DNA from 3 places in the Limnobacter thiooxidans genome. Region 1 is predicted to be linked to each of the others. Evidence: predicted binding sites of a transcription regulator. Region 1 holds the regulator's gene; each other region holds the start of a gene.
The links. Region 1 encodes sigma-54, which starts transcription at its own class of promoters, with help from an activator protein. Its sites were predicted from a motif close to TGGCANGNAANCTGCTTT; they were not measured.
Positions count from the first base shown of each region.

Region 2: a site for sigma-54 is predicted at 4,474-4,491, ahead of RGQ30_RS04665 (PQQ-dependent methanol/ethanol family dehydrogenase). Genes of this name have one in related genera too.
Region 3: a site for sigma-54 is predicted at 3,780-3,797, ahead of RGQ30_RS15075 (TorF family putative porin). Genes of this name have one in related genera too.

Region 1 covers NZ_AP028947.1:361,172-371,765, forward strand. Annotated here, with positions in the region: gene mutY (A/G-specific adenine glycosylase) at 1-97, shown strand, start outside; gene rapZ (RNase adapter RapZ) at 53-922, opposite strand; gene hprK (HPr(Ser) kinase/phosphatase) at 915-1,898, opposite strand; gene RGQ30_RS01615 (PTS sugar transporter subunit IIA) at 1,903-2,373, opposite strand; gene hpf (ribosome hibernation-promoting factor, HPF/YfiA family) at 2,484-2,813, opposite strand; gene RGQ30_RS01625 (RNA polymerase factor sigma-54) at 2,855-4,375, opposite strand; gene lptB (LPS export ABC transporter ATP-binding protein) at 4,388-5,167, opposite strand; gene lptA (lipopolysaccharide transport periplasmic protein LptA) at 5,164-5,712, opposite strand; gene lptC (LPS export ABC transporter periplasmic protein LptC) at 5,709-6,296, opposite strand; gene RGQ30_RS01645 (KdsC family phosphatase) at 6,293-6,832, opposite strand; gene RGQ30_RS01650 (KpsF/GutQ family sugar-phosphate isomerase) at 6,832-7,824, opposite strand; gene RGQ30_RS01655 (monovalent cation:proton antiporter family protein) at 7,929-9,929, shown strand; gene RGQ30_RS01660 (type II secretion system protein) at 9,967-10,594, opposite strand, start outside.
Region 2 covers NZ_AP028947.1:1,018,207-1,028,800, reverse strand. Annotated here, with positions in the region: gene RGQ30_RS04680 (ABC transporter ATP-binding protein) at 1-149, shown strand, start outside; gene RGQ30_RS04675 (ABC transporter permease) at 143-958, shown strand; gene RGQ30_RS04670 (OmpP1/FadL family transporter) at 1,088-2,371, shown strand; gene RGQ30_RS04665 (PQQ-dependent methanol/ethanol family dehydrogenase) at 2,646-4,391, opposite strand; gene RGQ30_RS04660 (quinoprotein relay system zinc metallohydrolase 1) at 4,681-5,691, opposite strand; gene RGQ30_RS04655 (quinoprotein dehydrogenase-associated SoxYZ-like carrier) at 5,688-6,551, opposite strand; gene RGQ30_RS04650 (substrate-binding domain-containing protein) at 6,617-7,693, shown strand; gene adh (aldehyde dehydrogenase) at 7,929-9,449, shown strand; gene RGQ30_RS04640 (DUF779 domain-containing protein) at 9,781-10,152, shown strand.
Region 3 covers NZ_AP028947.1:3,300,127-3,310,720, reverse strand. Annotated here, with positions in the region: gene RGQ30_RS15095 (hypothetical protein) at 1-464, shown strand, start outside; gene RGQ30_RS15090 (MFS transporter) at 464-1,759, shown strand; gene RGQ30_RS15085 (YifB family Mg chelatase-like AAA ATPase) at 1,732-3,297, opposite strand; gene RGQ30_RS15080 (accessory factor UbiK family protein) at 3,409-3,639, opposite strand; gene RGQ30_RS15075 (TorF family putative porin) at 3,851-4,621, shown strand; gene RGQ30_RS15070 (P-II family nitrogen regulator) at 4,693-5,031, shown strand; partial or broken gene RGQ30_RS15065 (ammonium transporter) at 5,053-6,613, shown strand; gene gshA (glutamate--cysteine ligase) at 7,354-8,643, shown strand; gene gshB (glutathione synthase) at 8,640-9,602, shown strand; gene RGQ30_RS15050 (PTS sugar transporter subunit IIA) at 9,602-10,066, shown strand; gene RGQ30_RS15045 (HPr family phosphocarrier protein) at 10,035-10,304, shown strand; gene ptsP (phosphoenolpyruvate--protein phosphotransferase) at 10,308-10,594, shown strand, end outside.

The DNA.
Region 1 (10,594 bases):
AGTTCCCAGAATTGTGCACAAGTTGCTGGAACAGGCTGGGCGTTTGAATGAATCACCCCAAAGTTCGATGGCGCAACAGGATACTCTCGATTTCTGAAAGGGGTTTTGTTGTAAATCGTTTGGCCAAAGTTTCAGCCACGTAAACAGACCGATGCTGGCCGCCCGTGCAACCAATCGCCACGGTGACATAACTGCGCTGCTCGTTCAGGTAGGAGGGCAGCCATTTTCTCAGGTAGCTTTCAATGTCGTCGATCAGGGCATCGCTGCGCTCGTCAGCCTGAATGTACAGTTGCACTTCAATGTCTTTGCCACTCAAAGGGCGAAGATTCTTGTCGTAGTAGGGGTTGGACAGGCAGCGCACATCGAACACCAGGTCTGCATCGCTGGGTAGTCCCTTTTTGAATCCAAACGTCTCAAAGACCAGTGTCAGTTTGGCTGAATCGCCTTCAACTGTTTCCAGTACCCAGCGCCTTAACACATTGGGCAGCAAGGCAGAGGTGTCGATACAGCTGGATATGGCGCGCAAGGGCTCCAAGGCTTCACGTTCTGCATCCACGCATTCCTGTACCGTGGCTTGTTCGCCCAAGCGTGCACTCATGGGGTGGCGGCGCCGGCTTTCAGAATAACGGGTAATCAAGGTGTCGTTGTCTGCGTCCAGAAACAGGATGCGCACATCGGTACCCCGGGCTTTCAGGGTTTGAATGATTTGCGGCAGGTCGATGATGTCGCGCCCCGTGCGCGCATCGGCTGCAATGGCCAACTGCGTAATCCCTTCGGTAGACAGGCGTTCAACCACCTGAGGAATGAATGAGGGGGGCAGGTTGTCGACACAATAGAAATGCGCATCTTCAAGGGCGCGAATGGCAACCGACTTTCCAGAGCCTGACAGCCCGGTGACCAGCACCACTTTCATGTCAGTCATGTCCCAGATCCAGGTCGGTGTCCGAGCCAACTGGCAGGTATTCGATACCGCCCAATTCACTGAGCATCGCTTTTTGCTGGCGAATCATGAACTCGTCCAGGGTGTTGATACCCCGCATTTGCAGAATGCTGTTTCGCACTGCCGCCTCCAGCAATACGGCCAGGTTACGGCCAGCCGCCACGGGCAAGATCGCTTTGCGAATGGGCAGACCCAGCACTTCCTGATATTGCTGCTCGGTGACCAGACGTTCCTGGTGCAATTCCAGCGAGGCTTTGCGCACCAGGTGCACAATCAGTTTCAGGCGCATTTTTCTGCGAACGGCTGTTTCACCAAAAATTGCCTTGATGTCCAGCAGACCAACGCCCCGAACTTCCATCAGGTTGCGAATCAGTTCCGGGCAGCGCCCTTCAATGTAGTTGGGGGCCACGCGTGAAAATTCCACCACGTCGTCAGCCACCAGGCCGTGGCCGCGTGAAATCAGTTCCAGGCCCAATTCGCTTTTGCCCAGTCCCGATTCACCACAAATGAGTACGCCCATGCCCAGCACGTCCATGAACACGCCGTGCATCATGGTGGAGGGTGCGAGCCATTTGTTGATATAAACGCGCAAGAAGTCGATGATTTCAGCGGCCGACAAGGGGGTGGCCAGCAGCGGGATGTTGGCCTTGTCGCAGGCTTCCTTGAGCAGGCTGTGCGGCTGGAAAGACTCAGCCACGATAATGGCGGGCGGTTCGCCCTCAACCAGTTTGTCGATCTGGTTTTGTTTGCGGGCATCGCTGATGCGTGCGAAGTATTCAATTTCCTGACGACCAAATACCTGGATGCGACCCGGGTGAATGGTGTTGAGGTGACCCACCAAGTCAGAGGAAGCAAAGCACTGAAGGTCGAGGTGGCGCTCACCACCGTTCAAGCCGGCAAGCCAGTCAAGTTTGAGTTTGTTGCGGTTGGCTTCGATCAGTTCTTTCAGTTGCTTCACAGGCTTAGCTCGCGGGTTGGTAGGGCTCCCAGTTGGCGATCAGCTGGTGTGTGGCACCCGGATCAGACTCGGTCATGAGCTTTTCCCGGAAGTCTTTGTCAGACAGCATTTGAGCCAATTCAGACAGTATATCCAGATGATGCTGGTTTGCGCTTTCAGGCACCAGCAAAAACATGAGTAGTTTGACAGGCTGGCCATCAGGTGCATCGAAAGGGATGGGGTCTTGAACGCGAACAAGGGATGCGATAGGTTCGCGCAGACCCTTGATGCGGCCGTGCGGCACAGCCACTTGCTGGCCAAGGCCAGTGGAACCCAGACGTTCTCGCGCGAAGAGGCTGTCGAACACCTTGGACCTTGCGATACCCTGGTTGTTCTCAAAGACCAGTCCGGCTTGCTCGAAGACGCGCTTTTTGCTGGTGACCTGTGTGTCCAACAAAATGTTGGATGGTGGCAGTAGATTTGCGATCAAGTTCATCGCTGTTGATTCCTGATACCCGCTTCTAATGGTGGGGCCGATTATACGCCATAAAAACGGAAAAGGCGGATTGTTGTCCGCCTTTTGAATTTCCCTGAAATTACAGTGGTTTATTCAGCTTCTTCAACCACTTGGTGTTTCATGGGGGTGTGATTGTGATTGGTCACTTTGTCTTTGTGGCGAAGGACCTGGCGATCCAGTTTGTCGGCCAGCGCGTCAATTGCCGCATAGAGGTTTTCATGGCTTGCTTCTGCATGGATGTCTTTGCCGCGTACATGCAGCGTGACATCGGCCTTCTGAACCAGCTTGACCACTGAAATGGTCACCGATGCGTCAATCACATGGTCAAAATGCCTTTTCACCCGATCCAGTTTTTCAATTACGTAATTTCGAATTGCTGGGGTAACTTCCAGATGATGACCATTGATGTTCAAGTTCATAAAGGTATCTCCTTTCGTTGCTGCGGGGGAAGCTTTAGTTTTTAAAGCGACTTTCGCATGTTCACCGGGGGTATTTTCAGTGATTCCCGGTATTTAGCGACCGTGCGTCTTGCGACCACGATGCCCTGTTGACCGAGTAGTTCGGCGATTTGGCTGTCAGATATCGGCTGCTTGGCGTCCTCCGCAGAAATCAGTTGCTTGATGAGCGCACGGATGGCCGTGCTGGAAGCCTGCCCACCCGAGTCGGTGGAAACATGACTCCCGAAGAAATACTTTAGCTCAACCAACCCATAGGGCGTCAACATATATTTTTGCGTGGTAACCCTTGACACAGTCGATTCATGAAGACCGAGAAGGTCTGCAATTTCTCGCAAAACCAAGGGCTGCATGGCAATTTCACCATGGTTGAAGTAGCCAATCTGCCTTTCAACGATGGCCTGGCTGACTCGTAAAATAGTGTCAAATCGCTGCTGAACGTTTTTTAATAGCCAGCGGGCCTCTTGAAGTTGGGCGCTGAGTTGCGCACTTTGCCCTCGATGAGAGCGCAAAATAGAGGCATACATTTCATTGATTCGGATTTTTGGCATGACATCCGGGTTCAATTGCACATGCCATTGGCCGCTAAGTTTCTTGACAATTACGTCGGGAACTACATGGTCGTCGTCAATTCGGCGAAAGCGCGCGCCAGGAAATGGTTCAAGTGAACGAATGATCTGGTGGCAAACCTTCAGCACGTCTTCGTCCACGTTGAGTGCTTTTTTCAACTTGGTGAAGTCGCGTTGGGCGAGCAGTCCAAGGTGGTCGCGGATAATGGCCTGGCAGTTGCCGAGTAGTGAGGGCTGGCAGGTGATGTCGGACCTTTGGGCCAGTTGCAACAGCAGGCATTCGGAAGCATTGCGTGCGCCCACACCAGGTGGGTCAAAGCTTTGCAGCAGGCTCAGGGCCGCGCTGAGTTCTTCAAACTCCAGGTCGGGTTCGTCTTGCAGGGTTTCCCAAAGGTCTTCCAATTCAACGGTGAGGTAGCCGTCGTCACTCAGGTAGTCGATCAGCCACAGCACGAGGTTTTTGTCCCGTTCACTGGCTTGCGTCAGGCGCAACTGGTCGATCAGATGTTGGTGCAGGCTGCTGTCAGGCGCAGCAAGCTGCAGGCCTGGCTTTTCCTCATCGCCGTCGGCGTTGGCGCCGCTGTTGTCGCGCCAATCGCCTTCCCAATTGTCCTCAATCGAGTCAATGGTTTCACGCTGAACAATTTCTTCGCCCTGGTTGTCCTGTTCAGCCTGTTGGTCGCTGACGGGTTCAGGCGCTTTACGGGGGTCGGGTTCAGCCTCAAAGCTGTCGCCTTTGGGTTCGTGCAGTTCACCATTGCTGCTGTCCAGGCTCAGTGTGCGTTCGCCTTCCATCGCTTCTTCATCTGCCAGTTCTAGCAGCGGGTTTTCGGCAAGGGCCTGCTGGATTTCCTGCTGCAATTCAAGCGTGGACAGTTGTAACAGGCGAATGGACTGCTGTAGCTGAGGGGTTAGCGTGAGGTTTTGGGAAACTTTAAGCTGAAGTGATTGTTTCATGTTGATTCAGCTTTACATCCGGAAGTGTTCGCCAAGATATACACGGCGTACATCGTCATTTTTTACAATCTGCTCCGGGCTGCCCGAGGCCAATACCCGGCCCGCGCTGATGATGTAAGCGCGGTCGCAAATGCCCAGCGTTTCACGCACGTTGTGGTCAGTGATCAGCACACCGATACCCTTAGACTTCAAAAACGCGACGATGCGCTGAATCTCAAGCACTGCGATTGGGTCCACACCCGCGAACGGCTCATCCAGCAGAATGAAGCGGGGCTGGCTGCCCAAGGCCCGCGCAATTTCCAGGCGGCGGCGTTCGCCTCCAGAAAGAGATGCAGCGACTGAAGTTCGGATGTGCGTGATCTGCAAGTCATTCAACAGGTCTTCAACCGCCTGATCGATCGTTTTGTCCGTGGGCGGGTTGATTTCGAGCACGGCCCGAATATTTTCCTCGACCGTCAACTTCCTGAATACCGAGGCTTCCTGGGGCAGGTAGGACAGCCCGGCACGCGACCGCTCATGGATGGGTTTGAGGGTGATGTCCTGGCCTTCCAGGCAGATGTTTCCTTCGTCGGCGCTGACCAGCCCCACAATCATGTAAAAACAGGTGGTTTTACCTGCGCCGTTGGGGCCAAGTAGACCCACCACCTCTCCCGTGTCCACGTGCAGGGATACGTCTTCGATTACGCGTTTGCTTCGGTAAGCTTTGCGAAGGCTGTGCGCTTGAAGCCGACCTTGCCCGGTCAGAGTTTGAGCTGGCGTCGTGTTGGTGGTTTGCTTGACGGGGTTGCTCACTGCGCCTGTCCTTGTGTCTTGGGTTTGATCACTGCTTGAACCCGTGTTTTGCCCGCGCTGTTTGGCGCGCCCACCACATTCAAAAACTCAGTGTTTTGTTCGTAGGTGATTTTGCTGCCTGAAATGGATTCTGTTAGTTGACCATTGGCACTCTTTTCGATGCTGGCCTTGCCGGTCAGGGTGACAACGGATTTGTTGCCGTCAAACTCAATCATCTCGCCGGTGCCACTGATGAGCAGCACGTCGCTTTTGACTTGGGAGTCCCGCTGTTGTTTGAACCGGGCTGGGGATCCTTCAACCTTGGCCAGTTGATTGCCATCGGCTGTTTCAGTCAACGTTAGCTTTTCTCCGCGAATGACCAGGCTACCCCGGGTCAGCAACACATTGCCAGTGAACACGGTGACGTTGGACTTTTCGTTGTAAGTCATCTGGTTGGCGTCAATCGTTGTTGCTTGAAGCCTGTCGGCTTCCAGTCCATGGCCTGCTTGGCTGAATGCCAGCAAGCTGGTAAGCACCAAGGTGGGTGTCCAGTATGTGCGTTTCATCGTTGTGCCTCTATGCGAAACTTGATTGACCCTTGCGCTTTCAATTCGCCCGTGTCGTTGTTGAGTGTCGCCCCTTGCGCTTCAAACTTCTGGCCGGGTCGGGTCACCAGCACCTTTTTGTCAGTTGAAATTTCATTGGCGATGTTGTCGATCCGGATTTCCTCGGATTTCATCACTGTCATCAAGCCATCGTTGCGGCTGTTGACAATGACGTCTTCGCGCAAAAAAACCTCGTCAGTGTCCAGCAGGTAGGCGCCTTTGCTGGCTGTGCTTTTCACCATGACCTTGTTGGGCTCAAACTGTTCAAGCTCGGGTTTGGTTAAATTCCAGACGTTGCCCTGCGGAATGTGTTCTGCGGATTTGCTGCGGATAATGGAGTATTTGTTTTCTGCCAGGTCGTGGCTTTGCACTGAAAAATTGCGCAGGTAGTAGTCGCTGACTGTGGGGTCGGCCTTGCCGCGGGCACTGAACAGGCTTAACTCGGACTGTATTGCAAACCAGTACGAAGCCGCTGCGAGCACGAACGTCAGCAGCAGCGGAATGAACTGCGAAATCAGATTAAAGAAAGCACTAACAGGTTTCACCGGCATTCCCAAGGGTTGCGGTATTCGGGCTGGTTGGCCAGAATGAAATCACACAGTTCGCGCGCGGCGCCATCACCAGGCGGCCGGTTGTTGATCCAGTTGGCCGTCTTTTTCATGGGTTCCGGTGAATGGGGCGTGGTCGCTGCCAGTGCAACCTGCTGAAGCACAGGGTAGTCGGGCCAGTCGTCACCAAAAAATCCGCATTCCTGCCAGTCAAGACCAAGAGACTGACGAATGTCGTCATAGGCCTGCAATTTGGTTTTGCAGCCTTGAACCAGTTGATAAATTCCGAGGTCTTTGGCCCGTTTTTCGACGATGCTGCTGGAACGTGCGGTGATCCAGATCACTTTGATGCCATGGTCCATGAGCAGCCGCAAGCCTTGGCCATCGAACACGCTAAAGCGTTTCATGACCTCCCCTTCATTGCCAAAATAAAGCCCGCCATCGGTTAGCGTGCCATCGACATCGAAACCCATCAGCCTGATCTTGGCAGCAGCCAGTTCGGCTGTAGGTCTGTTCTCGTATTCAGGATTCATCAAACCACCTTGGCTTCAAACAGGTCATGAAAGTTCAGTGCACCGACAATTTGCCGGTTTTCATCCACCACCACCACTTGGCTGACATGGTTCACTTCCATCATGCGAACAGCCTCTACTGCCAGTTTGTCGGCGGAAATACACCGCGGTGCGGTGTTCATGACTTCGCTGACCAATAGCCCGCGAAGGTCAAGGCCCTGCTCAATCAACCGACGCAAATCACCATCGGTGAACACGCCGAGCAATTTGTCGTCGGGCGAGACCACTGCAGTCATGCCCAGCCCCTTTTTTGTAATTTCCAGGATTGCATTCGAAATGCTGGCCGAGGGAGCAACCTTGGGAATGCGCTCGCCCTTGCGCATCACATCGCTGACGTGAGTCAGCAACTTGCGACCCAGGCTGCCGCCGGGGTGGGACAGTGCGAAGTCTTCTTCGCTGAAACCGCGGGCTTTCAGTACCACAACAGCCAATGCGTCGCCCAGAGCCAAAGCGACCGTTGTGCTGGCTGTGGGTGCAAGGTTCAGCGGACATGCTTCCTTTTCAACACAGCAATCCAGAACCACGTCGGCTTGCCTGGCGAGGGCTGAGTCAAGCTTGCCGGTCATGGCCACAATCTTTGCGCCACGTCGTGCAATGGCGGGCAGTACGGCAACCAATTCTTCTGTGTTGCCTGAATTTGAAAGGGCGATCACGATGTCATCAGCGGTGATCATGCCCAAATCGCCATGTGAGGCTTCTGTGGCGTGAATGAAAAAGGACGGGGTTCCTGTGCTAGCCAATGTGGCTGCGATTTTCTTGGCAATCAATCCCGATTTGCCCACACCAACCAGAATGACCCGACCAGTGCAATTCAATATGGCTTTTACGGCGTCGCTGAATTGGGAGTTCAGCCTGTCCGACATGGCCAATACAGCCTGTGCTTCGATGGCCAAGGCTTCTCTGGCCAAGGCCAGAAAATCTGGATTGTCGAGTTTCGACGGCGGTTTTGACATTGAGGCCCCTGATAAACTTGGATAAAAGTTGCTTGAGACTGTGCTGTTTTCAGGGCAGTATAGCAAAGCGCGTGCCAATTCTCTTCACTTCCTAAGCATTAAACGTGCCTAACGCCCTAGAGCTTTCACTGATACTCATGCTGGTCGCCGTCTTGGCGGTCTCGCTTTTCCGCCACTGGAAATTGCCTGCCATGCTGGGCTACCTGTTTGCGGGCACACTGATTGGGCCTTATTCGCTGGGTATCGTTCCCGACACCGCTGAAACCAGGCACTTGGCTGAATTCGGTGTGGTGTTTCTGATGTTTTCAATTGGCCTGGAGTTCAGCCTGCCCAAGTTGCATGCCATGCGCAGGGTTGTTTTTGGACTTGGCCTTGCCCAGGTCAGCTTGACCATGCTGGGTGTGATGGGTTTAGGTTTGCTGGCAAGTTATTTCTTTGACGTGCCATTCAGCACGGCGTTTGTGTTGGCTGGGGCTGCTGCCATGTCATCAACGGCAATTGTCAGCAAACTGCTGTCGGAACGCCTTGAGCTTGATTCCCCACATGGGCGTCAAATCATGGGCATTCTGTTGTTTCAGGATTTGGCGGTGGTGCCCTTGCTCATCATTATTCCTGCATTGGGGCAGGATGCCGGTAACCTCACGTTGACGCTGAGCCTGGCCATGGTCAAGGCCGCATTGGTGTTGGGTTTGATGCTGGTGTTCGGCCAACGCATGATGAACTGGTGGATGACCTTTGTAGCCAGAAGCAAGTCACAAGAGCTTTTTGTACTCAATGTGTTGTTGATTACGCTGGGTTTGGCCTGGCTCACCGAATTGGCTGAGCTTTCCCTGGCCTTGGGGGCTTTCGTGGCTGGTATCTTGATTGCCGAGACCCAGTACAAACACCAAGTGGAAGAAGACATCAAACCCTTCAGGGATGTCCTGTTGGGGCTGTTTTTCGTCACAACCGGCATGCTGTTGAATCCTCAGGCGGTCATTGACAACTGGTACTGGGTCATTGGCCTGGCGGTGCTGCCTGTGCTGGCCAAACTGATTCTGATTGCTGCCTTGGCCCGGGTGTTTGGTGCCAACACAGGGACAGCCATGCGCACGGGGATTTACCTGGCGCAGGCTGGCGAATTCGGTTTTGTGCTGCTGGCCAATACGGGTTCGGCAGGGTTCGGCTTGGTGCCAGACCCGTGGTTGCAGACCATCACGGCGAGCATGGTGCTGTCCATGTTGGCTGCGCCTTTCATGATTCAACATGCCGATCGAATCGTGTTGCGATTTTCAAGCCAGGAATGGTTGCAAAAATCGCTTGAGCTTCATCAGATCGCCCAGAAAAGTCTTTCCAGCACCAAGCATGTGTTGATTTGCGGGTTCGGACGCAGCGGACAACACTTGGCACGGCTTTTGAATCGTGAAGACCTGGATTATGTGGCACTTGACCTGGACCCTGACCGAATTCGAGAGGCCACTGCTGCCGGTGATTCCGTGGTTTTTGGCGATGCAGCCAAACGCGAAACACTAGTTGCTGCAGGTTTGCTTCGCGCCTCTTGCGTGGTGGTCACTTTTGCCGAGTTCAAATCGGCTGAAAAGGTGTTGATTGCCGTACGAGCGTTGGCGCCAAATGTACCGGTCGTGGTTCGCACTTACGACGAAAGTGATCTTGAAAAGCTGATAGCTGCGGGGGCCACCGAGGTGGTACCTGAAATTCTTGAAGGCAGCTTGATGCTGGGGTCTCAAGCTTTGATGTTGCTGGGCGTACCGGTTTCGCGTGTGGTCAAGCAGATTCGCGCCATTCGTGAGTCGCGCTACCAGATGTTTCGGGGCGTGTTTCGGGGGGTCGATGACGAAGCCGATACACCTGAGAACCAGTGGGTTCGGTTGCACTCTGTATTTGTGGAGCCAGGGGCCAGTGGTGTTGGGAAAAGCCTGGCGGAGCTGGGCATTCTGGATCTGGATATTGAGGTCAGCGCCATTCGCAGGCGCGGTATCCGCGGGGGTGACCCCTCGCCCGACACACAACTGGAATCGGGCGACATCCTGGTGTTGAAGGGGCAGCCAGATTCCTTGAGCCTGGCCGAGGCCATTATTCTAGGCCGAAAGTCTGCTGGCCGTTGAGGCGTGGTTTTGAGAACCAACGGCCAGTCATAGTGACCTATCGAAGTACATAAAGTGCGGCGCACACTCCGCCTTGTGTCTCGTTCCAATTGCCTTCTTCAGTGGCACAAAGCGCCTCATCATCTGTTAGCACTTGAACATTGCCGCGTAGTGGGTTGCCATCGTCGAGTTTCCGGTCAATTTCGGCCAACTGGCTGACTGGGATCTGATCACCGAGCAACAAGGTCATGGCGTTTTCGCGCGTACCGGGTCCCTCAAAGACGTTGGCCAACTGGTAGCGGCCGCTGAACTGGTTCTCCAGATTGCTTGCTGGCGTGCAGTTGCCAGCGTTACCGCCCGCTGTGAATTCACCCTGCAAAAAGCCGGCAAGTTGAAGGTGAGTGAAAACAGCGCAGGCCTCAGCATCTTCAATCAGTCCATTGCCGTCGCCCGCACTTGTACCCAAGTTGGCGGCGCTGGCTGCAACAAAGTCCCCGGGCAGGGCAGAATAGCGTGCCTCAAAAGCAGACAGTGCTGTTTCAATGTTGGCAATGTCAGTGATGGTGGCCTGCACCTTTGCGCTGTTGAGCAATTCACGACCTTTCAGCACGCCGCCAGCAAGTATTGCCAACACGGCAAGTGCAATGGCCAGTTCAAGCAGGGAAAAGCCAGTTTGCCGGTTTGGG
Region 2 (10,594 bases), 660 kb from region 1:
TTCTGAATAAAGGCGAATTGAACTGGCTGGGCACCCCTGCGCAGGCACTGGACGAATTGCCAGATCAAAGTGTAACCAGCGTACGCACAGCGACACTGGCAGACTGGTTTGTCTGGAAAATGAAGGCTGAGACAGAACAACCATGCTGATTCAATTTTATCGGGCTGTCATTGCCCGGGAAAGTCAAAAGCTGCTGAAACAGCGCGATCGCCTGGCAGCTGCCATGGTGCGCCCGGTGCTGTGGTTGTGGATTATTGGTGGCGGCATGCAGGCACTTGCCGGGATTGATTACACCGCACGCCTGCTGCCCGGCATCATTGGCATGACCCTGCTGTTCGGCGGCATGGTGGGCGGCTTGAGCATCGCACTGGACAAAGACGCCGGGACCATGCGCCTGCTGGTTACAGCACCAGTAAAAACCCGGCATATCCTGATCGCTAAAACACTGGGGGCTGCCTTGGGTGCATTGGTGCAAATGGCTTTGCTGGTCGCATTGTTGCTCGGCCTGGAGGGGCTTTACGCGGTACTGACCCCGTTGGGCGTTGATTTGCAGCAGGCACTGCCCTGGGTTGGGCGCACGGTGTGGCCACAATTACATGTGCTGTTGCCGGCTGCAGTATTGGCAGCGCTCAGTTGTGCGGCACTGGGCGTGCTGTGTGGCACGTTTGCAAAATCGATTGACGGTTTTGCCGTCATGATGAACTTCGTGATTTTTCCGGTGTTCTTTTTCAGCGGCGCACTGTACCCAATTGACCCCATGCCAGCCCTGGCCAGGTGGGTTTCATTGCTCAACCCCTTTTCCTATTGTGTGGACATGCTGCGGCATGCCTTCACAAGCCACGCAGAATTCAGCCTGATTCTCAGCTCCACAGTATTGATTGTTTCAACCTTGGCCATGCTCGTAGTAGCAACCTGGAAGTTCTCTCAAAGCGGTGCAGCGGTGCCGTTGAACACCTGAATAGCGGGCAATTCCCGTTTCTTATCGCAGATTACTCTTACAGCAATATCTCTACACATTTATGTAATTTTACTTACAATAGTCCTCCGCCAAAAAATCACAATCCACCCTGGCGCCCTTGAGGACAACATGAAATACATTCCATTTAAATTTAGCCCACTTCACATTGCAGTCGCTACACTCGGTCTGGGAATTGGCTCCATTTCACATGCAGCAGGTTTTGCACTGCTGGAGCAAAATGCCAGCGGCGCTGGTGTGGCTTATGCAGGCAAAGCCGCCATCGCTGAAGATGCCAGCGCGGCCTGGTTCAACCCGGCCAGCATGGCCCGCTTGAAAGAGCGTCAGGTTGTACTGGGTGGCCATTACGTTGACTTGAATGCCGAGTTCCACAATGAAGGCTCCACCACCCCGCCTGCCATGGCCGGAAACCCTGGCCGCAATGTTGGCGACTTCGGCGCGGAAGGCTACATCCCCAACTTCCACCTGGTCGTGCCGTTCAACGACAAGATCAACTTTGGCTTGTCTGTGGCCACGCCCTTCGGACTCAAAACCGATTACCAGCAAGACTGGATTGGCCGCTTTCAAGGCATTACCTCCGACATCAAGACACTGAACATCAACCCTTCAGCTTCCTATCAAATCAATGATCAGTGGTCGGTCGGTGCAGGTGTTTCTGCAGAAAAACTCGATGCAAAACTGAGTGCCTCCAGCGTGCTGGGCGCCGGTGTGGAATCACTGACCACGATTGCAGGCGATGGATGGGGATACGGATTCAACCTAGGTGCCATGGGCCAAATTACGCCGGCCACACGCGTGGGTGTTGCCTACCGCTCGGCCATTGAACACGACCTGAAAGGCAATGTGACCTTTGCCGGCGCTGGCGTGCTGAACAGCGACCTTGCCGCAAAAATCCGTCTTCCCGCTTCACTGGCTCTTTCTTCCGTTACTGCGCTCGATTCAAGATGGCAGGTACTGACTGATGCAACCTGGACCGAATGGAGCACCATTCAACAGCTGAATTTCCAACGCGTCAATGCAGTGGGGCCGGCTGCAGGCGTTCCAATTCCTGTTCAGGACTACGAGTGGAAAAACAGCTGGCGCTTTGCTGTGGGCGGCATCTACAAATACAGCGACACGATCAATCTGAAAGCCGGTGTGGCCTACGACATCACGCCCGTGCCCGATGAACGACGCAAGGTGCGCCTGCCAGACGAGAACCGGATCACACTGGCCCTGGGTTCACAGTACAAATTCGACAAAGCCACCACATTCGATGTGGCCTTTCAGTACGTCATGCCCGACAAGGCAAAAATTGACAGCACCGAAGGCGCAGGCGGCACACAAAGCCGTGTTCTTGGAACTGTAGAAGGCGATGCAATTGTCCTGTCGGGTCAGGTTGCTTACAAGTTCTAACTACTGTTGACGAAAAAATGCCCGGCTCATGGCCGGGCTGAAAAGACGCATTCGGTTAGGAGACTATCAAACCGCTACAACTTTCTCCGACTGAAATCTGTGCCAGAAAAAGGTCCCAAGGAGCTGTTTGATCACATCGTCTGCGTCCATAAGTTCCCTGCGGAGCAGGCAGAAAACTTGGGGGTGAAAATCACAACATTACTATTACGCTCTACTACTTCACTACGCATCAAACCACCCCACACGGGGCAGTTTGATGTACTGCACAAACCGATTACTTCATCAGCTTGAATACCCAGACGGAACCACCTTGTTCAAGGTAGTTCACCTTGCTGGCTACGTCTCCGCCCCACAGGGGAACTGCGCCACCCCAACCAGACACAACAGCCACGTACTGCTGACCATCTTTGCCTTTCCAAGTCACGGGAGGTGCAACCACGCCTGAACCGGTCTGGAATTTCCAGACTTCTTTACCGGTCTTGGCATCAGCAGCCTTCAGGAAACCTTCTGGAGTACCCCAGAACACGAGGTTACCGCCTGTGGTCAGAACACCGCCCCACAGAGGCGCGTTGTTCGTGATTTCCCACTCGATCTTGCCGGTCTTGGGGTTCATCGCACGCAATGCGCCGATGTAGTCAAAGCCAGGCAATGTCTTGATGGTGAAACCGGCACCCAGGTAAGCCGCACCTTTCTTGTAGGTGATTGGCTCGTTCCAGATTTCCATGCCCCATTCGTTGGCAGGAACATAGAACAGACCTGTGTCAGGGCTGTAAGCCATTGGCTGCTGGTTCTTGCCACCCAGGAATGAAGGTGCAGAGAAGACCACTTCACCCTTCTTGCCATCCTTGGCTGTGGGGTCGCCGGGGCGGTTGGCTGGATCGAAAATCGGACGGCCTGTCTTCATGTCGATGCCCTTGGCCCATGTGATTTTCTTCACGAATGGGAAGGCGTTTTCCAGTTTGCCGGTCTTGGCGTCGTTCACGTACATGAAGCCGTTGCGGTCGGCTTTTGCACCCACACGCTTGCCGTTCATGTCAAAGGTCACGAACTCGTTCACACCGTCATAGTCCCAGCCGTCGTTGGGCGTGGACTGGTAGTGCCACTCGATCTTGCCTGTGTCAATGTTCACAGCCACGGTGGATGTGGAGTACAGGTTGTCGCCAGGGCGCAGGTGGCTATTCCAGGGCGCTGGGTTGCCAGTACCGAAGTAGGCCAAGCCTGTTTTGTTGTCGTAGGTACCGCCCAGCCAGGTTGCTGCACCACCGGTTTTCCACAAGTCGCCTTTCCAGGTCGCATTGGTGGTACCGGAAATACCGTTTTCAATTTTCTTGCCGTCTTTGTCGAACTTGTAACCCATGTGACCTTCAACGGTTGGACGAATCCAAACCAGTTCACCAGTCTTGGCGTTGCGCGCTTCAACACGACCTACCACACCGAATTCACCGCCAGATACTCCAGTCAACACCAAGCCTTTGGCGATGATTGGAGCAGCAGTATTGGAGTAGCCAGCTGCGTAGTCGTCAATCTTGTCTTTCCAGACCACCTTGCCCGTGTTCTGATCCAGAGCGATCAACTGGGCATCCAGTGTCGAGAAGATCACCAGGTTGTCATACAGTGCGGCACCACGGTTCACCACGTCGCAGCAAGGCATGATGCCTTCTGGCAGACGGTGCTCATACTTCCACAGTTTTTCACCTGTAGAGGCATCCAGTGCGTAAATGCGTGAATAGGAACCAGTCACGAACATCTTGCCGTTGTGAATTACAGGCTGGCTTTCCTGACCGCGCTGCTTTTCACCGCCGAACGAGAATGACCAGGCTGGAACCAGCTTGCCCACGTTGGCTACGTTGATGTCTTTCAATGGGCTGTAACGCTGACCCTCGGTACCCATACCCCAGGAAAGAATGTCGCCTGTGGATTTGGCATCGCCTTGAATCATTGCGTCTGTCACAGTGGCAGAAGCCACTGCTGGAATCGCCAGTGCGGTTGCTACCATCGCGCTAAGCAGAGTTTTGCGCATTTTTAGTTTCTCCTCTCTTCATCCGTTACTTTGTGAGGTTCTCGCCCCTCATTTGCAGAGTCGGGGCTACCCGAAGAAACCTAGCGCAAGCTTCATGCCAAGTAGAATCTTTCATCTAAATAATTTTTTTATTCAATAAAATCAGTGGCTTGAAAAAACGACTCTTTTGGGTGGGATGCCGCTGCTGCAAGATGTAAAAAAAGAGACAAGCTTGTGTCACTGCAACAGCACAATTGCTCAGCAACACACAAGCTGTCCCTTTTTGGAACACCTGATACACCCAGATTGTTTAGAATCCGCCCAATGCGCCCTTCTCGTAAACTGGATACAAATTGGTGACGTTTCGATAGAACTCGGCCGGGTAGGCTGCAAAGCTCCTGAAGCGTTCAGGCGCGCCTTGCTTCATGACCTCATTCATTTCTTCTCCCATCTGGGCAGCCTGGGTCAAACGCGTGTCCAGCCAGGTCAGGTAATCCAGTGTCTGGTCGATGGCTTCAGTGCCCCAGCTTACTGGCCCGTGGCTGGGCACCACGACTTTCGGTTTCATGGCCTGCAGCTTTTTGAGGCTTTCAATCCAGGGCTTCAATCGCGCATGCGGGGTGGTCACAATTCGTTTGTAAAACACAAGGCCACCTGCCCACATCACCTTGCTGTCGGGGTCGAACAACACCAGGTCTGAATCGGTGTGCCCTTTCAGCTCAATGGCTTCAATCGCCTTGCCACCCAACTTGTTGAGCTTCTCCGGCACAATCGTTTGACTTGGAAACACACTTTCAGTGGCCTTCATCCAGTCGCCGCACAGGCGGTACAAATTGGTTTCATACAGCGCTGCTTCGGCCTTGATGCCCTGAATGGTCACTTTGGTCGCAGCCAATGCTTCCTTGGGGTAGGCCTGATTGCCCAAAAAATAATCCGGGTGCAAATTCAATGCGACAACTTGCTGAATGGGCTTGCCCTTGCTGATTGAATCGATCAAGGCACGTTGTTGCTCGCCATAAATTCGCGAAGTGCCAGTATTGATGACAAACACGCCCGCATCATCAATATAAAAACCGGTGTTGATGATGTTGCAGCCATTGGCCTGCGAAAAATCGTCATTGGCACCGGCGATGACATACCATCCACCCGCCAGTTCGGTGGCCTTCAAGCCATAGTTCAGCGTGGCCTTGTCGGCTGAGGGTTTGGCCACATTGGGCAGCTCAGCCCAGGCGGGGCCTGCGCTCAAAAAGCCGCACACCAACAAACCGGCGAGCGCGTTGAAACCTGTCTTTGCAGGCTTGGGTATTGAATGAAAATTCATTGCGTAACCTTTGCATCAATTCGGTTGCCATTGTTGTCACGCCCAACAAGGCTGACAGGCCCTAGCGGTTTTTTGTCGAAGTCGAAGGAGAACAGCGGGTTTTCCGACACAGGCTCGAAAGGATAAAGCCGGGCCAGCACCTGCCGGTTTTTGTCTTGCAACACCATTTCCTCAATGTAGAAAGCGGGCACTCCCGCCACCAATCCGGTGTCCATCGGGTGCGAAACCTGCACCCGCAAACGGGCGTCGTTGCGCAACTGGTTGGCGTCAAACATTTTGCCGGCCACCTTGTTCAGGGTTTGGGGCCAACTGCCGTCAGCCCGCGTAGCGCCTGGCACCGTGCAACCGCCACCGGCTGCTTCAATGAAGGCATAACCCACGTGCCACACATTGTCTTCACCCAATGCAGCAATTCGTATCGGGCTTGCCTGCTCCAGCTTGAAGCGGAAATTCAATGCCGGCTTTGCTTTCTCGGGAATGAACTCAAGTACCTTTCGAATCGGGTTTCGGTCCACCAACACCACAATTTTTTTGACCTTGCCCACCGCTGAAGCATCAAAGGAAACCGGCACATTCATCGCGTCCTCAGCAAACAGGGGCACTGTCACCTTGATTCTGGAATCGAATACTGTTTTGGCATTGGTATCAAAAAACTGCCCCTTCATGTCGGGCCATTGCATGGAGCCCAAAGGGTCGCCACCAGTCAGGTCACCTTGCACTGCGCCCAATTCTGCTGTGGCTGCTGTTGCAGGTACAGCCAGTACGCTGCCCGCAACGATGCAGGCCCCGGCGATCAGTCTGGTGAACAGCTCAAGCGCCCTTGTTTCCCGATCGAGGTAATTTCTACTGCTGAACTTCATGACATTTGTCTCCTGCTTTTTTTAATCTGTCAGAATGCAAGCAATCGATGTGCCTATATTCGCAAATGCTCAACTTAAAATTATCCGCACGCTGGAAACGGGAAGACGGTCAGTTCATTGAACTGGACCAGCGCCTGATGCAAACCCTCAAAACCATAGACTCCGAGGGATCCATCTCGCTGGCGTGCAAGGCACTCGGCGTTTCCTACCGTACTCTGTGGGCTCAAATTCAGCAATACAACCAGATACTGGGCGAAGACCTGGTGGCCACCCACGGCCGCGCCGGCGCCTGCCTGACCCGGTTCGGGCACAAGTTGATCTGGATGGTCGAGCAAGGCAATGTGCGTGTAGCGCCTGACCTGGGAACAGTCGGCGAACAGCTGAATGCGGAATGGCTGGACATCGACCAGAACAAACCTTGGATCAGCCTGGCCTTGAGCGATGACCTGGTGCTTCAAAACCTGTTTCAAAACACGGCCTTGTACAAAAAGCTGCAGTTGTCTTTGCGCTGGTCAGGCAGTATTGCCGCGCTTTCGGCATTGCACCGCGGCGAAGTTCGGGTGGCGGGTTGCCACTTGCCCATAGGCCTTGAAGAACATTCGCACGTGCATCAAATCATGAGGCGTTGGCTGCGGGGTGCCAATTTGTCGGTGGTTGAATTGTTTGAGCGTGAAATCGGCTGGATTAGCCGACCGGCTGCCACGCCACCCACGCTGGAAGATGTCTCGATGCGGCGTGCCTTGCTGGTCAATCGAAATTCCGCCTCGTCGACCCACCATCAACTCAACGCGCTGATCACCAAAGCGTGCCTGAACCCGGAAAACCTGCCCGGCTACTACCACGAGGAAAACTCCCATTTGGCTGTGGCTTGTACCATTGCCGCTGGTCATGGCGACTTGGGCCTGGGTATTCGTGCAGCAGCAGACCACTATGACCTGCATTTCCGCACGGTTTCCAAAGAACGCTATTTCCTGGTGTTGCACAACAGTGATCTTCAATACCCCGCCATGGATATCCTGTTGCCGTGGTTGAAAAGCGAAGAGGTGCAAAGCCAGGTGGGAAGTGCCGCAGGTTACAGCGCTGTGAATTTGGGGCGAACCCAGTTACTCGAAACATTTCTCCACGAAATTCAATCGACCTGACGCGCCAGGCAGTGTGTCAAATTTTTGCAACGCAACAATATTATGCAAATGTTTACACAATAAAAGACTGTCCCAGTGTTCCACCAGAGTCAAATTTCGGCGCACTATTTCCTATTTCTGTGACTTGCACGCACAGTGACTGAAAGAGAATGCCGAAAACTGCCCTGAATTGCCACTGGCATGCCCGTTGCGCTTGACTCCTCACCTACATCAACATAACAAAGGAGTTAGGGACATGAACATGGTTGACGAGCTAAAACTGGGCGTTGCTTTTCCATTCAAAGCGAAATATGACAACTTCATCGGCGGCAAATGGGTCGCCCCAAGAAATGGTCAGTATTTCGACAACATCACACCTGTAACCGGCCAGGTACTTTGCCAAGTGGCACGTTCACAGGCTGAAGACATTGAACTGGCGCTAGACGCCGCCCACGCCGCCAAAGACGCCTGGGGCAAGCGCTCACCCACAGAACGCGCAACAATCCTGAACAAAATCGCGGACCGCATGGAAGAAAACCTGCGCCTGATCGCCGTGGCTGAAACGCTGGACAACGGCAAGCCACTGCGCGAAACCATGGCTGCCGACATTCCATTGGCCATTGACCACTTCCGCTACTTCGCTGCCTGCATTCGCGGCGAAGAAGGCAGCATCTGTGAAATTGACCACCAAACCTACGCTTACCACTTCAACGAGCCACTAGGTGTTGTCGGTCAGATCATTCCCTGGAACTTCCCGATCCTGATGGCCGCCTGGAAACTGGCGCCCGCATTGGCCGCCGGCAACTGCGTGGTTCTGAAGCCCGCTGAACAAACTCCAGCTTCCTTGCTGGTTGTCATGGACCTGATCGCTGACCTGCTACCACCCGGCGTGTTGAACATCGTGAACGGTTTTGGCCTGGAAGCCGGCAAGCCACTGGCGAGCAACTCACGCATCGCGAAAATTGCGTTCACCGGCGAAACATCGACTGGTCGCCTGATCATGAGCTACGCCGCACAAAACCTGATTCCAGTGACCCTGGAACTGGGCGGAAAGTCCCCCAACATTTTCTTCTCCGACATCATGGATGCCGACGACGCATTCTTCGACAAGACCCTCGAAGGTTTTGCGATGTTCGCGCTGAACCAGGGTGAAGTGTGCACATGCCCTTCACGTGCATTGATCCAGGAAGACATTTACGACGCGTTCATTGAGCGTGCAATTGACCGCGTGGGCAAGATCAAGCAGGGCAACCCGCTGGACGAAACCACAATGATCGGTGCACAGGCTTCTTCCGAACAACTGGAAAAGATCATGAGCTACATCGACCTGGGCAAACAAGAAGGTGCGAAGTGCCTGATCGGTGGCGAGCAGAACAAGCAAGGTGGCGATTTGGCAGGCGGCTTTTATGTCAAGCCCACCGTGTTCAAAGGCCACAACAAGATGCGCATTTTCCAGGAAGAAATTTTTGGCCCAGTGTTGTCTGTAACCACATTCAAGGACGAAGCTGAAGCCCTGCAAATTGCCAACGACACCTTGTACGGCCTGGGCGCAGGTGTGTGGAGCCGTGATGGCGCCCGCGCATTCCGCATGGGTCGCGCCATTCAGGCTGGCCGTGTGTGGACCAACTGCTACCACCTGTATCCTGCTCATGCCGCATTCGGTGGCTACAAGCAGTCAGGTATTGGCCGTGAAAACCACAAGATGATGTTGCACCATTATCAGCAGACGAAGAACCTGTTGGTGAGCTACAACCCCAATGCAATGGGCTTCTTCTGATTGGTGATTCGAAAACGATTGCAAGTTTGGCAGCGTTGCTGGTTGTGTAGCGCTGTCCATGTTGCAATCGGTTACGCGTCATGAACCGTGCCGCCCCGAAAGCCTGTAGTCCCTTTTTGATTGTCATTCTGGCTCACCTTGTTCGGCAAAAAACAAGGCCGAACAAAGGTGCCAGCCTTCGGCTGAACGCTGCGAATGACATCAAACGGGCAGGCTTTCTTGAAGGGGCGGACACAGTCCACCGACTGCGCAACCTCAGCATCACTGCAAAACCAAAGCACTGCAACTCTGCATTTCATTTGCAACCAGTCAAACCAATCCGGAGAAACCCATGAACACCCGAGTCAGCGCAACGCACGACGCACTGGAGCTGATTGCATCGCTCAAAGCGCAACATGGTGACGTAATTTTTCACCAAAGCGGCGGCTGTTGCGACGGCAGCGCCCCCATGATGTTTCCACGCAGCGATTTTCCCTTGGGTGGCTCTGATGTCAAACTGGGTGAAATTGGCGGCGTGTCTTTTTACATGAGCAAATCCCAATTCGCCTATTGGGAGCACACCCACCTCACCATTGATGTGGTGAAAGGCAATGGTGGCATGTTCAGCCTTGAAAGGCCCAGCGGCCTAAGATTTCTGACGCGATCCCGCCTGTATTCCGACGAAGAATTTGCAGCACTTCCACCAGTAGAAGCGGTCGACTGATTCGGCAAGTTGCGCTACATGTACTGCTTGCTAAGGCGCATGTCCTTCGTTCATTTGCAAAGGCGCATGCTCGTTCTTCGTTTTCTCAGGCGCATACCCTCTTCCGCCGAAAGCCTGCATTTCCCTTTTTTGAATTCGCCCTGACTCACCATGGTTCGGCAAAAAAGATGGCCGAACCCGGTGTCGGCTTGCCGCCGCACGTGGCGTGTGAATTCAAAACGGGCAGGCTTTCTTGAATGGCGGTGCGAGAGCAATGCTGCCTTTGCAAACTGAAAGGCCAGCGCCTGTGACTCTATGAGAGCGGCTTGCGGGATACGCGGCCAGCAAGTCACTGTTCAATCTCTGGAGCAAGTTGGCTTGGAGGATTTGCAGAATGGTCGAATTGTTCTGCCGATTCAGATCAACGCGCCCGGCTTGGTTCGCAGCGCGGGGCGATTGCGCC
Region 3 (10,594 bases), 600 kb from region 1:
AATTCAACTGGCGCACTGTGCCCAATGCCGACCTGGGATACACGGCCACATTTCCGGACAAACCCGCACAGGTTACACGGACAATGGATTTGATTGGTCTGCAGGTTCCGTTGACTTTGCAAGCCGCGCAGGTGCAAGGCATGTATTTCGCTGTGGGTACCGTGCCTTTGCAGGGAAACCTGGAGGGCCAGGGAATTGCCTTGCGTGATGCATTGGCGCTTGCCGTGGCGAATAATATTGCGGCTGAAAAGCCCGAGCTTGTGTCCATTCAATGGCTTGGCAAACCAGTTCAGGAAATGTCTCTGAGTGGCAAGTTGCCAGATGGCAGTGTTGCTTTCGCCCATGCACGATTTTTTGAACATCAAGGTACTTTGTATGAGGTGTTGTTGATGGGGCCAGGCCAGCGGCCCGCGCCCGAGGTATTGACTTCCTGGTTGGGCGGGTTTTCGCTTTTGGGCATGTAATGCGTTTTAACCCGGACCATGTTTCCCGTGAAGTGGGGCCTGATGGCGTAGAGCACACTTATGTCAGTGGCTCCCTGGCCGTCCGCATGTTCGTGATTTTTGCTGCGGCCTACATCATGTCCTATGCTTTTCGCGCCATCAATGCGGTAATCGCCCAGCCCTTGGTGGCTGAATTGGGTTTGTCTGCGGGACAATTGGGATTTTTGGCATCGGCTTATTTTTTGTCTTTCGCGCTCATGCAGCTTCCGGTCGGGGTCATGCTGGACCGATACGGCCCCCGCCGTGTCGAGGCGGTGTTGATTGGCTTTGCTGCCCTGGGCGCCTTGTTGTTTGCTGTGGCTGACAGTTACAGCGTGCTTTGGTTGGGACGCGCCTTGATCGGTGTGGGGGTGTCTGCTTGCCTGATGGCAGCTGTCAAAGCCTATTCCCTGTACTTCAGACCACATCTTCAAGCCAGCCTGTCGTCGTGGATGTTGGTTGCAGGTTCTCTGGGCGCGCTCACCGTGACCACTCCCGTTGAAGCTGCCCTGCCGCTGCTGGGTTGGCGCGGGGTTTTTGGATTGGCCGCTGTGCTGTGTGTATTGGCGGGGCTTGCTTTGTGGTTTGCGCTGCCTGCACTGTTTAAACCCCAGAAAGCCCAGTCTGTTGGCGACATGGCGCAGGGTTACCGTGCCATTTATGCTCACCCGCATTTCTGGCGTGTGGCGCCATTGGCCATGATCACCCAGGGTGGTTTCATGGCCTTTCATGGCTTGTGGGTGGGGCCCTGGTTTACCAATGTGGTTGGTTTGAGCAATTCGCAGGCCGCGCAAAACATGTTCTGGATATCTGCCGTGTTGATGCTGGGATATTTGGCATTGGGTTTCATGACACGCCGCATCTCAAAAGCCGGGGGGGATGAGGACCAGATCATGCTGATCGGCATGGGCTTGTCCTTGATTCTTTTTGCGGTGCAAATTGTTCAGGGCAGTGATTCAAGTGTGTGGGGCTGGTTGGTCCATGCTTTTCTTATTTCATCCGGCATCATGACCTACGCCACCTGCAACAAACCTTTCCCCAAGAAGCTGACAGGTCGATCCAGTACGGCCTTGAACCTGCTCATTTTTGTGGGTGCCTTCAGCATACAGTGGGGTATCGGCTTGGGCATTGATGCATTCACCGGCATGGGGCTGAGCAGCACTGACGCCATGCGCCTGTCATTGGCGTTTTTGTGGTTGATGCAACTGGGCAGTTGGCTTTGGTATGCCCGCCCAGGCCGCAAAACCAGTCATTTGATTCCGTTCAGCGCCACTTGATTGGGTATCGTGGGCAGGTTCAGTGATTTCCGGTACTGAATGGCGGTGGCTACCTGTTTCTTTTGAATATTCGCTGCGTCATCCAGATCAGCCAAAGTGCGGGCAACCCGGCAAATTCGGTGCAATGCACGGGCAGACAGGTGGTTTTTTTGCGCGTAACTGAGTAACAACTGTTCGGCGGAGTGTTCGGGTTTGCAGTGCATGCTGATTTGGCCCGGTGTCATTTCACCATTCAGGCAACCTTGTCTGTTCAGCTGAACTTCTCTCGCTTTCAGAACCTGCGTTAGCAGCGCGGCGCTGCTTCCGGATTCGTGTTCACCTTGCGACCCTTGTAACAAGGCTTGATGTTCGACTGGTTGTACGTCGATTGAAATGTCCAGCCTGTCGGCCAAGGGGCCTGACAGTTTGGCCTGGTAGCGGCGAACCTGCTCTGGCGTGCAGCGGCATTCCTTGACTGGGTGGCCCAGCCAACCGCAAGGGCATGGGTTGTGGGCGCACACCCATAAAAAGCGGGCTGGAAAGGTGGATTGGTGTCCGGAGCGGGAAATGTTGACTCGCCCTGTTTCCAGTGGCTCGCGCAAGGATTCAAGGCAGCGCCGGTCAAATTCCAGCACCTCATCTGTGAACAGAATGCCTTGGTGTGCCAAGGTTATTTCGCCGGGTGCGGGCGGATTACCTCCGCCTATCAGTGCGGCCATAGAACTGCTCGGGTGTGGATTCCTGAATGGCCTCGCCTGACTGAATGAATCGCCCTCACCCTTGAGGCTGCGAATGGCTGAGATATCCAGTGAGTCTTCAAAGGGCAGCGCAGGCAGAAGACCGCCAATCCGTTGCGCTAGCATGGACTTTCCGCTGCCGGGTGGGCCGACCAGGCGGATGTGGTGTTGTCCGGCAGCTGCTGCAAGCAAAGCGTGCTTGGCTGTTTGGTGGCCGATGACCTCAGCCATGTCGAGAGCCTGCCCTGTGGCGGTGGTTGGGCAGCCTGGCTGTTCCTGTGTCATTGGCGTGCCATGGCCTACAAGGTGCGCTGCTGCTTCAAACAAGGACACAGCACCGTACACCGCAATGTCAGGCACTGTTGCGGACACAGCGGCCTGTGCTTTGGGCATCATCAGTTTCAGGGGGCGATTGCGCTGTTGCGCCTGTTTGCGGGCTGCCACGGCGAGTGCGAAGGGGCTTCGCACACCAGTCAATGCGCCAGACAGGGAAAGCTCTCCGGCAAACACCCAGTCTTGCAGTTCGGCCTTGGCCAACTGACCCGATGCTGCGGCAATGCCCAAAGCCACCGCGAGGTCAAATGCGGCGCTGCCCTTGGGCAAGTCCGCAGGAGCAAGGTTGACTGTGATGCGTTGGCTGGGAAATTCAAAGCCACTGTTCAACAGGGCCGACCGAACCCTTTCCTTGGATTCCCGAATTTCCGCATCGGGCAGGCCAACCAAAGCGAATGAGGGTAGCCCCGCAGACAAGTGAACTTCAATTTGTACAGGAATAGGGCGAACACCGACAAACGTCAGGCTTTGGAGTGTGGCTAGGGGCATGGGAGTGTTTGCGGGAGGTCAAACCCCAACGATTATCCCCTCCGTACCTTTAAAGGCAAACGGGTGCCCAGCCTGGTGTCACCCGGCCTGGCTGGCAGAAAGTCTTATTGATCAGGCTTTCTTTTCCAGCTCTGCCACGCGCAATTCCAGTGCATGTACCTTTTCGCGCAACCGGTTCAAGACCTCTCGCTGGATCTCGAAGTCTTCCAGACTGACGAATTCCATATCCTGAAGGCTTTGGCGAATCAGCTGAGTCACTGGATTTTCAAGGGTTTGCAAACCTTTCGCGTTCAAAAGTTCACTGATTTTCGATTGAACTGCATCAAATGGACTGGTGGCCAAAATTTCCCCCGGAAGAGTGGTATCGCATCGCACCAAAACGGTGCACCAAAACAGTGCGATGACAGAAAATTCAAAAAATCGAATGCTTATTGTGCCCGAAAAAGGGGGATTTATCGCGAATTTACTGACAGGTAGCTTGCTGGCACGCTTCTCGCTAATAGAGCCTTGCCAAAAAAACTTTACGGCATTCATCTATTTTTAGGAGAGTGAGATGAAAAAATTAGTACTCGTCGCTGCAATCGCCGCAACCACATTCGGTGCTGTTTCTACTGCACAAGCTGTTGAAGTAACAACAACAGCGAACGCAAACATCACCACAGATTACAAATTCCGTGGTATTTCCCAGACCAACGCTGGTCCGGCATTCCAGGGTGGTTTCGATGCTGCTTTCAGCAACGGCTTCTATGTTGGTAACTGGAACTCCAACATCAACAACCTGGGTGCAGGAAGCTCTGGCCTGGAAATGGACTTCTACGGTGGCTATGCTGGTTCGTTTGCAAACGGTATCGGCTACGACGTCGGTGCCCTGTACTACTTTTATGAAGGTTTTTCTCCAGCAGTGAATGGACCTGATGCTGACACATTGGAAGTTTATGGCAAGTTGTCATACGCCAATGCATACGCCAAGCTGTCCTATGCTGTATCTGACGACTACTTCGCGTTCACAGCTGCAAACGGTAGTACTGATCTAGGCGGTTCCACTTACCTAGATTTGGGTTACACCTTGCCTTTGTCAGACTCATTGTCTTTGACTGCTCACTACGGCATCACCAGCTTTGACAAAGACCTGCCAAACCTTCGCACTGGCGTTGGTGGCGTTGATACATATGCCGATTACAGCTTGGCTGCGACTTATGCACTAAGCCCTAAGTATTCAGTAACTGCTGCCTACATCGAAACCGACAACGATGCACAAGCTATTTTCAATAACGATGACATCACCGACGGTTCTTTGGTCGTAACTTTCAGCGCCAAGTTCTAAATTGAATACAGACAGCGCTCTGAAGAGGGCGCTGTTTTATACCCTCTTCAAACTTAATTCAGGAGTGCGTAATGAAGCTAATCACAGCAGTCATTAAGCCTTTCAAACTCGATGAAGTCCGTGAAGCGCTGTCTGCCATTGGCGTGCAAGGCATTACGGTTACCGAAGTGAAAGGTTTTGGTCGCCAGAAGGGTCACACTGAGTTGTACCGTGGCGCCGAATATGTAGTCGACTTTTTGCCCAAAGTGAAAATTGAAGCAGCAGTGGATGACAGCCTGGTTGATCAGGCCTGTGAAGCCATTGAAGCGGCTGCCAAAACCGGCAAGATAGGCGATGGCAAGATTTTCGTGTTTGATTTGTTGAGTGTTACCCGTATTCGCACAGGCGAAACCGGTAAAGACGCCCTTTAACCAGAGAGAAGTGAGGAAATCATGAAGAAACTTCTGACTGTCTGGCTAGCGGCCGCCGCACTGAGTTTCAGTGTTGCCAGCCCTGGTGTGTTTGCGCAAGAAACGCCTGCAGCACCTGCCACCGAAGCCGTTGTAACAACCCCTGTTGGCGACGCAACTGTTGCCCCTGAGGCAGCCCCTGCTGCCGAAGCCCCAATGGCCGCTGAAGCTGCGCCTGCAGAAGAAGCTGCGCCCGCTGCAGTACCCGTTCCTGACAAAGGCGATACTGCCTGGATGATGGTTGCTACACTACTGGTCATCATGATGACAGTGCCAGGCTTGGCCCTGTTCTACGGCGGTTTGGTTCGCTCCAAGAACATGTTGTCCGTGTTGATGCAAGTCATGGTGACATTCTCCATGATTGTGGTGCTGTGGTTTGTTTACGGCTACAGCTTGGCCTTTACAGAAGGCAACGCATTCATCGGTGGATTTGACCGCGTGCTCTTGAACGGTATCTGGGACAACGCTGCTGGTACATTTGCAAACGCTGCAACGTTCAGCAAGGGTGTATACATCCCTGAAATCGTATTTGCTGCATTCCAGGCTACATTTGCCGGTATCACTTGTGCACTGATCGTGGGCGCGTTTGCCGAGCGTATCAAGTTTGGCGCAGTTCTGTTGTTCATGGTGCTGTGGTTCACATTCAGCTACATCCCAGTAGCACACATGGTGTGGTTCTGGATGGGTCCTGATGCTTACTCAAGCGCCGAAGTGGCAGCCGAGATGACCAGCAAAGCTGGCTACATCTGGCAATTGGGTGCCCTGGACTTCGCTGGCGGTACTGTAGTTCACATCAACGCCGCTGTTGCTGGTTTGGTGGGTGCATACATGATCGGCAAGCGTGTTGGTTACGGCAAAGAAGCAATGACTCCACACAGCCTGACATTGACCATGGTTGGTGCGTCCCTTCTGTGGGTGGGCTGGTTCGGTTTCAACGCAGGTTCTGCTCTGGAAGCCAACGGCTACGCTGCCTTGGCCTTCGCAAACACCCTGATTGCAACCGCAGCTGCTGTGATGGCCTGGTGTATCGGTGAAGCGCTGCTGAAAGGCAAGGCTTCCATGTTGGGTGCGGCATCCGGTGCTGTTGCTGGTCTGGTGGCAGTAACGCCAGCAGCAGGCAACGTGGGTATCGCTGGTGCAATCGTGATCGGTCTGCTGGCAGGTTTCATCTGCTTGTGGGGTGTTTCCGGTCTGAAGAAGCTGCTGGGTGCTGACGACTCTCTGGACGTGTTCGGCGTTCACGGCGTAGGCGGTATCTTGGGTGCTCTGTTGACAGGCGTGTTCAACTCGCCAAACCTGGGTGGCCCATCCGCAGTGGCTGACTGGACAACCGTGGCCCATGATTGCTGCTGGTGACTATTCCATCGCCAGCCAAGTGTTGATCCAGGCTAAGGCCGTGGTTATCACAATCGTATGGTCAGCAGTGGTTTCAGTGATTGCATTCAAACTGGTTGATCTGATTATCGGTCTGCGTGTAAGCGAAGAAGCCGAGCGTGAAGGTCTGGACATCACCTCACACGGTGAAACAGCCTACAGCAAGTAAGTACACTCTCCACTTAGGTGGATCCTTCAGCCCGGGACAATGGGCTGACTCAAAGGCACCCTCGGGTGCCTTTTTTGTTGCCTTCAATCTGTTTCTTTGGGTTGGCGTTTGCGGGGCTGACTTGTTGATTTTGGCAATAGAAGTGCGCAGTGCCTGTTGAGTTCGCTGAATGTCTGTTATCCCTCCTTGAAGCCTGGCTTGGCACTCGCCTCGCCCTCCAAAACACATTGTCGGGGCTCGGCGTTGGCTTGCAGCCAAGCGCGCCAATCCAGTTTCAAGCGGGCAGATATTCCTGATGCGAACCCAACAGGCACTGCGCACTTCTCTTGCGGCGTTCAAATCGCCGCCGCCCGCAAATCTCCGACCTCCGCAGAAACGGGTGTGAAGGCAACAAGTGGCTGAGAGAATTCACGTGCGGTGATGGGCGGGGAGGGGAGGCTTCAAGGGGCCAAGTCTGCGTTTCAGGGAAATCTGCCAGCGTGAAGCTTGTCTGCACAGTCGCCAAAGGCGAAAACCCGAACTCGCCCGTGGGTTTTGGCGAGTCGGGTTTAGTGCGGACAGGCGCAACACGCTGGAAAAACAGATTTCCACGCAGAGCTTGGCCATTGAGCCCCCTCCCAACCTCCCAACACCGCACCAATTCCCCAGCCACCCACCTTCACACCCGATTTTCCGTCCCCAATGTGGCAGTGCAGCGTTTTGGATTACACTTGGCGAAGTGTCTTACCCTGAGAATGTCGATGGTTCCACATCTAGTTACAGCTTTAACCGGTCCACTTCTGGATCTTGAAAAACGAATGCTCGACAAAACCACCGAGATTGAGCGGTGGTTCCGAATGGCCTGGAACGAGAACGTCCCGCCGTTTTACAGCTCTGTCGATGTACGCAATGCAGGTTTCAAGCTGGCACCCGTGGACACCAACCTGTTTCCGGGCGGTTTCAACAACCTGGCCCCTGAAATGATGCCCTTGGCCATTCAAGCCGCCATGAGTGCGATTGAAAAAATCTGCCCTGAAGCGCGCAGCATGGTGCTGGTGCCGGAAAACCACACCCGCAACACCTTTTACCTGACCAATGTGGCCCGTCTGGCTGCAATCCTGAAGCAGACCGGCCTGGATATTCGCCTGGGTTCCGTGTCGCCGGAAATTACAGAGCCCACCCGGTTTGACCTTCCCGATGGGCAGCACATCGTGCTGGAGCCTTTGCGCCGCAAGGGCAACCGTGTTGGTGTGGACGGCCTCGAGCCTTGTGCAGTCCTGCTGAACAACGACTTGTCTGCAGGCGTGCCCCCCATGTTGCAAGGCATCAAGGACCAGATCCTGCTGCCGCCCCTGCATGCAGGTTGGGCCACGCGCCGCAAAAGCACGCACTTCAAAGCCTATGATTCCGTGGTGGAATCGTTTGCTGAAATGCTGGATATTGATCCGTGGTTGATCAACCCTTACTTCACGCACCGCAACCAGCTCAATTTTCAGGAACGTGTTGGGGAAGAATCCCTGGCCGAGGCTGTGGATGAGGTACTGGCAAAAACCCGCATCAAGTACGCTGAATATGGCATTGACGAGCAGCCTTACGTGGTGGTCAAAGCCGATGCAGGCACCTATGGCATGGGGATCATGACCGTGAAGGATGCCTCTGAAGTGGTGGGGTTGAATCGCAAGCAGCGCAACAAAATGTCAGTTGTCAAGGAAGGCTTGCAAGTGTCCGATGTCATTATTCAAGAGGGTGTGCACACCTTTGAGAGTATTGAAGATGCAGTAGCAGAACCCGTGGTCTACATGATTGACCGGTACGTGGTGGGTGGCTTTTACCGGGTACACACAGGTCGAGCCCGCGATGAAAACCTGAATGCACCTGGCATGCACTTTGTGCCCCTTGCATTTGAAACCCCCTGCAACACCCCCGATTGTGGCGACCGCCCTGATGCGGCAGTGAACCGCTTCTATGCCTATGGCGTAATCGGTCGCCTGGCTGCCCTGGCCGCCTCGCAAGAACTGGAGGCCACGGCCAGCGTGGAGTTGGCCGCATGAGCAGCAGAAGTTTTGTGTGCGTGATTGATCCGCTCATCAGCCTGAACCCAAAAAAAGATTCATCGATTGCTATGATGGAATCGGCCCAGTCCCGAGGCTGGAAAGTCGGGGTGATTGAGGATGGTGGACTTCATTGGTCTACAGGCAGTGGTGTTCGTGCACACGTGGTGTGGATTGCCATTGACCGTGCGAGCAAGCCTTGGTATGCCGAAGTAGGGCGTGAAGAGGTGGCCTTGAAAGACCTCGATGCTGTCATCATGCGCAAAGACCCGCCATTTGATGCTGAATTTGTCACTGCAACCTGGTTGCTGGAACAAGCCGAGCGCGAAGGCGCCCGTGTGTTCAACAGCCCGCGCGCCATTCGCGACCACAATGAAAAGTTCACCATTGCCCAGTTCGAGCAGTTTGTGGTGCCCACGCTGGTGTCACGAAACGCAGTGCAACTTCGCAGCTTTCTGGATCAACACCCCGATGCGATTGCCAAGCCACTGGATGGCATGGGCGGAACCTCAATTTTTCGCCTGAAAAAGGGCGACCAGAACATCGGCGTTATTCTTGAAACATTGACTGATTACGGCCGAAAAACCGCCATGATTCAGCGTTACATTCCTGAAATCGTGGATGGTGACAAACGCGTCCTGTTGATCAACGGCGAGCCGGTACCCTATTGCTTGGCCCGTCTGCCTAAAGAAGGCGAACACCGGGGCAACCTGGCTGCTGGTGGCACCGGGCGCGCGCAGCCCTTGAGTGAAAGCGATTGGCACATTGCCCGCACACTGGGGCCTGAACTTAAAAAGCGGGGCTTGTTGCTGGTTGGTTTGGACATTATTGGCCAGAACCTGACCGAAGTGAATGTCACCAGCCCCACGTGTTTTCGCGAAATCATGGATCAAACCGGATTTCCGGTTGCTGACACTTTTGTGCAGGCGGTGGACCACGCCTTGCAGGAGTCTCGCTGATGTTGGGGCTTGTCTTGGTGACTCACGCCCCCTTGGGCGACGCCATCCGTCAGTGCGTTCAGCACGTCATGGGTTCGGCACCGGAAGGGTTCTCGGTGGTGGATGTCAGAAGTGATGAGGACATTGACCAGACCGTGCTGCGCATTCAAGATGCGGCGCGTAACGTACACGCGGGCACTGGTGTGGTGTTTCTCACCGATCTGTTCGGTGCCACACCTTCCAATGCCGCAGTGCGCGCCGGTGTGGAGTCTTTGAACTTGCCAACGGTTCTGGTGTCCGGCTGTAACTTGCCCATGGTGTTGCGTGCCTTGGGATTTCGGGATCTGCCCATCAACGAAGTTGCCGAGCGACTGGTCATGGGCGGTCGAAACGGTATAGTGAGCACAGGTGCCACGGCACCGCAACGTCAAACCTTTAACCCGGCGAAAAGCGATGATTCAGCAAGAAATCACCATCAGCAATAAACTGGGCCTGCACGCCCGCGCATCGGTCAAACTGACACAAACGGCAAGCCGGTTTCAGTCGGAAATCTGGATTGCCAAGGCGGGGCGGCGTGTGAATGCGAAAAGTATCATGGGTGTCATGATGCTGGCCGCGGGCAAAGGCCACCTGGTTACCCTCGAAGCCGAAGGCAGTGATGAAACCGAGGCGATTGCAGCACTGGTGGCCCTGATTGACGACAAGTTTGGTGAAGGCGAATAAACCATGACACTCGCCTTGCATGGCATCGCGGTATCCCGTGGCATTGCGGTCAGCCGAGCCCTGGTGTGGGACACGGCCATGCGGGACATTCCCCGTAACCGGATCGACAAAAAATCGGTACGCTTCGAGAAAAAGCGATTCGACAATGCGGTTAAAAGGGTGGCCGACGAACTGGTAGAGATCCGCAGCCAGATCAGCGCGGATTCCCCAGCCGAGTTCGATGCCTTTCTGAACCTGCACAGCCTGATCCTGCAAGATCCGATCCTTTCGGAAGAGCCGAAAAACCTGAT